Regions from separate parts of the Paenibacillus sp. WG02 genome, predicted to be linked through region 2. Evidence: predicted binding sites of a transcription regulator. Region 2 holds the regulator's gene; the other holds the start of a gene.
What was found. The regulator CtsR, encoded in region 2, represses protease genes until heat stress. The targets are predictions, from matches to a motif close to ATGGTCAATAAAGGTCAAACA.
Positions count from the first base shown of each region.

Region 1: a site for CtsR is predicted at 1,894-1,914, ahead of clpP (ATP-dependent Clp endopeptidase proteolytic subunit ClpP). Genes of this name have one in related genera too.

Region 1 covers NZ_AP036016.1:301,614-305,030, reverse strand. The annotation lists gene gap (type I glyceraldehyde-3-phosphate dehydrogenase) at 1-279, opposite strand, end outside; gene ACBP55_RS01410 (sugar-binding transcriptional regulator) at 367-1,389, opposite strand; tRNA gene ACBP55_RS01405 (tRNA-Arg) at 1,695-1,766, shown strand; gene clpP (ATP-dependent Clp endopeptidase proteolytic subunit ClpP) at 2,052-2,633, shown strand; gene ACBP55_RS01395 (stalk domain-containing protein) at 3,362-3,417, opposite strand, start outside.
Region 2 covers NZ_AP036016.1:8,047,328-8,050,744, reverse strand. The annotation lists rRNA gene ACBP55_RS36475 (23S ribosomal RNA) at 1-861, shown strand, start outside; rRNA gene rrf (5S ribosomal RNA) at 993-1,109, shown strand; gene ACBP55_RS36465 (CtsR family transcriptional regulator) at 1,657-2,118, shown strand; gene ACBP55_RS36460 (UvrB/UvrC motif-containing protein) at 2,132-2,644, shown strand; gene ACBP55_RS36455 (protein arginine kinase) at 2,710-3,417, shown strand, end outside.

The DNA of each region.
Region 1 (3,417 bases), 710 kb from region 2:
AACGATTTCTGCGCCTACAGATGCCCAAGGCAGGTTCCCAGGGTCACGCTCAGCAAAAACTTTGATGGAACGACCGTTAACGATCAATTCACCTTCACCAGCTTCAACTGTAGCGTCTAGTTTACCGTGAGTTGTGTCATATTTGAGCAAATGAGCCAATGTTTTTACGTCTGTCAAATCGTTAACTGCTACGATCTGTACTTCTGAATTGTTCAAAGCTGCGCGAAACACGTTACGACCAATACGTCCGAAACCGTTAATACCTACTTTTGTTGTCATAGCCAATTCCTCCTAAGATTAAAAAAATAATTATATATTTCAAAACGCAGCTGATGAAGGCATACGTTATGATGTCTTTCGTTTTCGTTAAACATGCTTCATAATTTCCAAAGCTGCTGCTTCATCTGTCACAAGAACATCTTCTTGTCCGTGACGAAGTACGGAAGCGATCGCTTCCCCTTTGCTCTTCCCGCCGGCTACACCAATGACGACTTCAATGCGCTGCAGATCCTCCAGACGAAGTCCTACGGTCGGCATCTTGTGAACCACATTTCCTTGGCGGTCAAAATAGTACCCTAACGCCTCTGCGAGAGCACCCTCGGCTTCCAAACTGCGTGTCGTCTCGGCGTCGACCTTACGTCTGCGCGCCATGACCATAGCATCCCCGATACCGTGTACAACGATGCGACAACTGCGAACAGCGTCAACAACTTCTTGAATTTGCGGATCTTGGATCAGCGATTGGTACGCTTCCTCCCCGAGATGATCCGGTACATGCAGCAATCGGTATTTACCGCCTGTTTTCTTGGCCATAATAGAAGCAATGGTGTTCGCCTGCATATCCACACTTTCACCAAGTCCACCGCGAGCAGGCACGAACCAGCTGCCTTTCATCGATGAGGATATCGCCAGGTTATTGGCAATCTGCGCCATCGTAGAACCACCGGTTACAGCGATGATATCATCCTTGGACACATACTTGCGGAGAACTGCTGCACCTGCACGCCCTAGCTCCTTCTTCGTAAATACCGAAGTGTCGGAGTCTCCTGGGACGACAATCACTTGCGAGATGCCGTATGACTTAGCAATGCTTTCCTCCAAGTCCGTTAATCCAAAAGCCATCTTAATGATGGGCTGCATGTCCTCAAGCAATTGACGACCCGATTCACTAATCTTCATCCCTGTTGCATCCGATTCGAGAAGTCCAAGCTCCTTAAGGAAATCAACTTCCCCGCGCAGCACGCGTTCAGTCATATCGAGCGAAGAAGCTAACGTTCTACGTCCGACAACACCGGAGACTAAGATGTGATGTAGAATCGAGTACCGCTTCTTCATGATGTCCATGAGATCCGGCAAGAGCTGTTTCTGAATGTCAAGAATTTCTCTCATATGACGACTTTTAACGCTCCTGATCCGTTGATGGACGTTTTATGTCCCGGGTATACATTTTGCGTCCCACCCGGGCGAAAAAAAAGTTCCTTACTCAATTCCCAAATCAGAAAGATGAATTCACTGAAAATTGTTATGCTTGAATTCTTTCTGATAGCTTACTTTTTCATTATAACCAATTCTCTTTCCAGATTCAACATTTGTTCAAACATTTTTCACCAATATGGGCTGAAAGGGCTTACTGTCTTGCTTTTTCCGGGCGGCTGACATATAATAACCCTTGCTTCACTTTTTTAACTTTTTATGCGCCCGTGGTCCAATGGATATGACGTAGGCCTCCGAAGCCTGAGATAAAGGTTCGATTCCTTTCGGGCGCGTTCCTAAGAATTGCAGCAGAATCAACTTCAAATCAACACTTGATCAACAACAAATCATCAACAGATCGACAACAAATTGACACTAGAATGGCCAAAATCAGCATCCTTGCTGATTTTTTTTGATCTTAGTTTGACCTTTCTTGACCTTCAGAGGTTTTTTCGTTATCATACTTGTAGATACTGTAAACAGTATGTACAAAAGAGATCAATTTCATTATCCAATGATGAGATTGACTCCACGCATCAATATTTTAAACCAGTACCCACCCCAAGGAGGTCATTCTCATGAGTTTTATTCCTATGGTCGTCGAACAGGACGCGCGCGGTGAAAGAGGGTATGACATCTACTCTCGCTTACTGAAGGACCGCATTATTTTCTTAGGCACGGGTGTCAACGATGTTGTGGCTAACTCCATCATTGCTCAGCTACTTTTCTTGGCCGCACAAGATCCTGATAAAGATATCTCGCTTTACATCAACAGCCCTGGCGGTTCCATTACAGCCGGTATGGCCATCTTTGACACGATGCAGTTCATTAAGCCAGACGTATCCACGATCTGCGTTGGTATGGCTGCTTCTATGGGCGCATTCCTGCTCACAGCTGGCGCCAAAGGCAAACGTTACGCTTTGCCTAACAGTGAAGTCATGATTCACCAACCACTGGGTGGCGCTGAAGGTCAAGCTTCAGACATCGAAATCCGCGCTAAGCGTATTTTGAAAATGAGAGACAACCTGAACAAAATCCTAGCCGAGCGTACAGGCCAAACTTTTGAGCGCATCGAAAAGGATACAGACCGCGATAATTTCATGAGCGCTGCGGAAGCGGCCGAATACGGACTCATCGATAAAGTCATCGAGCGCGTCTAATTTGTAACATAAGAACCAGCCTGCAATGACTGCTCATACGAGCGGCCGTGCGGCTGGTTTTTTATTGGCTAATCAAAGTGCTACTTTCTCAATTTCCCCTTCACTTAACAATGAAAAACATCCTCTCCACCCACATCGCATGCGAACCAACCCTGATCCTGCTTACTTAAGAATGTTCTTCATCGTTAAAGTGCTACTTTCTCACTTCCCCCTCCACTTAACGATGAAAAACATCCTCTCAGCTCACTTCACATGCGAACAAACCCCGATCCTGCTTACTTAAGCATGTTTTTCATCGTTAAAGTGCTACTTTCTCACTTTCCCCTCCACTTAACAATGAAAAACACCCTCTCAGCTCACAACACATGCGAATCAACCCTGATCCTGCTTACTTAAGCATGTTTTTCATCGTTAAAGTGCTACTTTCTCACTTTCCCCTCCACTTAACAATGATTAACATCCTCTCAGCTCACTTCACATGCGAATCAACCCAGATTCCGCTTACTTAAGCATGTTCTTCATCGTTAAAGTGCTACTTTCTCACTTCCCCCTCCACTTAACGATGAAAAACATCCTCTCAGCCCATTTCACAATGCGAATCAGTCGATTTCCGAGCTTATTCCCCATCTCTCACCGCCGCCACAAGTTCGCAAAAAAAAGAGCCTCCTGAGACCCCAGTGTTATGCTGAATGCATCACTTGGATCTCAAAGGCTCTTATCTTTTCATCTTACTTCTTCTCATCCAACGGATAGAAAATCAGGTCAATCGGGAATGCCGAACCTG
Region 2 (3,417 bases):
AGATGCAGGTTACCCGCGACAAGACGGAAAGACCCCATGGAGCTTTACTGCAGCTTGATATTGGACTTTGGTACGATCTGTACAGGATAGGTGGGAGCCTTTGAAGCCTGAGCGCCAGCTTGGGTGGAGGCGCCGTTGGGATACCACCCTGATCGTATCGGAGTTCTAACCTGGTACCGTAATCCGGTATGGGGACAGTGTCAGGTGGGCAGTTTGACTGGGGCGGTCGCCTCCTAAAATGTAACGGAGGCGTTTAAAGGTTCCCTCAGAATGGTTGGAAATCATTCGCAGAGTGCAAAGGCATAAGGGAGCTTGACTGCGAGACCTACAAGTCGAGCAGGGACGAAAGTCGGACTTAGTGATCCGGTGGTACCGAATGGAAGGGCCATCGCTCAACGGATAAAAGCTACCCTGGGGATAACAGGCTTATCTCCCCCAAGAGTCCACATCGACGGGGAGGTTTGGCACCTCGATGTCGGCTCATCGCATCCTGGGGCTGAAGTAGGTCCCAAGGGTTGGGCTGTTCGCCCATTAAAGCGGTACGCGAGCTGGGTTCAGAACGTCGTGAGACAGTTCGGTCCCTATCTGTCGCGGGCGTAGGAAATTTGAGAGGAGCTGTCCTTAGTACGAGAGGACCGGGATGGACGTACCGCTGGTGTACCAGTTGTCTCGCCAGAGGCATCGCTGGGTAGCTATGTACGGAGGGGATAAGCGCTGAAAGCATCTAAGCGCGAAGCCCCCCTCAAGATGAGATTTCCCAGTATGTAAGACCCCTTGTAGACGACGAGGTTGATAGGTTCGAGGTGGAAGTGCAGCAATGCATGCAGCTGACGAATACTAATCGGTCGAGGGCTTAACCAATTCCCAACCAAGTGAAGATAAGCTTTGTAGTGAATTCCGAATACTTGATTGGGGCCCAGAAAACCTAAGCAATTCAAACCTTTACGCAAGTTTCGTATCTAGTTTTCAAGGCGCAAACCACGCTTTGACTGTTTGGTGATGATGGCGGAGGGGACCCACGCGTTCCCATCTCGAACACGACCGTTAAGCCCTCCAGCGTCGATGGTACTTGAACCGCAGGGTTCTGGGAGAGTAGAACGTTGCCAAGCACACTGAAGAACCTTATGAGGAGAATTCCTCATAAGGTTTTTTGCTGTTTAACGGGAGAACCTCCCGTTAAATACGCCATTTCCGCAGACAAGTTAACACTAACAGGAAAACCTTCAGCTAATTATGCTTATTTCGCCGAAAGTCTAAGAAAACGCCAAATTACATGGAGCTTTTCCCGTTAACCACACATTTCTCCCTATCGCACTCCAAATTAGCAGGAGGCTTTCCTGTTAATTGAAAATGCCCATTCGAGTAGATGCATGGTACTAAGTAAAATCCGCACGCGTCAGAATATACCCGATCATTTGCTCCTGCCCCTCATGAAGAGCCTTTTTGAGAGAAATCTCAAGAAGGCTTTTTTGTTTTTATTTCGAATAAAACTGTAGGTAAGGTCAACAATAGTAAGGTTCACTTTTGGATATCGGATCATTAAGGATTGGATTTTAAGAGCAGTACTTGTCAAAAAGAAAGGAAATGATTATAATCTAGTTAAGGTCAAAGAAAGTCAAAGTCAATTTACTTCTGGCAATCTGGGAGGACGAATTGATGCGCAACGTATCAGAAATTATTGAGCAGTATTTAAAACATGTCTTGCAGCAGAGTTCCGAAGGGGCCATTGAGATTCAACGCAATGATCTAGCTGATCAGTTCCAATGTGTGCCTTCCCAAATTAATTATGTGATCAGTACAAGGTTTACCTTGGAAAAAGGTTACATTGTGGAAAGCAAGCGCGGCGGTGGTGGATACATACGTATCCAAAAAATCGAGCTCAAGAGTCACGGGTCCATTTTAGACCACATTTTTCGCACGATTCATACGCACATTGATCAAGTCACTTCAGAAGGACTCGTATACCAACTGCAGGAAGGCCATTATATTTCAACACGAGAAGCTAACCTGATTCGGGCCGCAATTTCGAGAGATGTGTTGACCTTCAAGCTCCCGCTGCGCGATGAAATTCGGGCTAAGATTCTTAAAGCAATGCTGATATCCTTGCTTAGCAGATGAGGAGGCATATGAAATGATTTGTCAGGAATGCGGGAAACGACCGGCGACTCTTCATTTTACAAAGATTGTGAATGGAGACAAGAACGAGTTCCACATTTGTGAGAATTGCGCTCGTGAAAAGGGCGAAATGATTCCAGGAACATCCAACGGATTTTCGATTCACAATCTGTTATCAGGATTACTTGATTTCGAACCATCATCGCTATCCGCTGCAAAGTCTCAGGCGATCCGTTGTGAGAACTGTGGCCTTACGTATTCTCAGTTTAGTAAATTAGGACGTTTTGGTTGCGGATCTTGCTATCAAAGCTTTTCAGAAAAGTTAGATCCTCTCTTCAAAAGAGTGCATGGAAATATCGTTCACGTTGGGAAAGTGCCTAAGCGAAGTGGTGGCATCATCCAATGTAAACGGGAAATTGATACGCTCAAGAAGGATATGATGACCTGTATCGAACAAGAAGAGTTCGAACAGGCTGCAAAGATTCGTGATCAAATTCGTGAAATTGAGAAGAAAATTGCGGGTATGTGAGTTTGTAAGGAGGTGTGAATCCAGTGACATCACAGCGGTTTACAGCAGATGCATTAAGCGAATGGATGAAGGGCGAAGGGCCTGAGTCGGATATCGTCATCAGTAGTCGGATCCGCATTGCTCGCAACCTTAGGGACTACCCTTATCCCATGCTAGCGACAAATCAACAATCACAAGAAGTGCTGGATCATTTGTCCGGTGTGCTTGAAAATGATGAGTTGGAGACGATAAGCAATTTTTCGCTCATTCCGTTATCCGATCTCAATGAGCTTGAACGAATGGTTCTAGTAGAAAAGCATTTAATTAGTCCTAATTTAGCTAACGAGTCCAGGAATGGCGCCGTTATTTTAAGCGAAAATGAATCCATCAGTATTATGATCAACGAAGAGGATCATCTTCGCATACAATGTTTATGTCCCGGTTTTCAGATTAAAGAAGTATGGGATTTGGCGAACCAAATCGATGATATTTTTGAAACACAGCTGGATTATGGGTATGACGAAAAAAGGGGCTACTTAACAAGCTGCCCTACGAATGTCGGTACCGGGATCCGCGCTTCGGTGATGATGCATTTACCGGCGCTAGTGCTAAGCCAACAAATTAATCGGATTTTATCAGCTGTTACGCAAGTTGGGTTGACAGTTAGAGGATTATACGGGGAAGGCAGCGAAGCTTTAGGAAATCTGTTTCAAATATCGAATCAAATTACGCTTGGCCAATCCGAAGATGAGATTATTGATAATTTACACAGTGTAGCACGGCAAATTATAGAG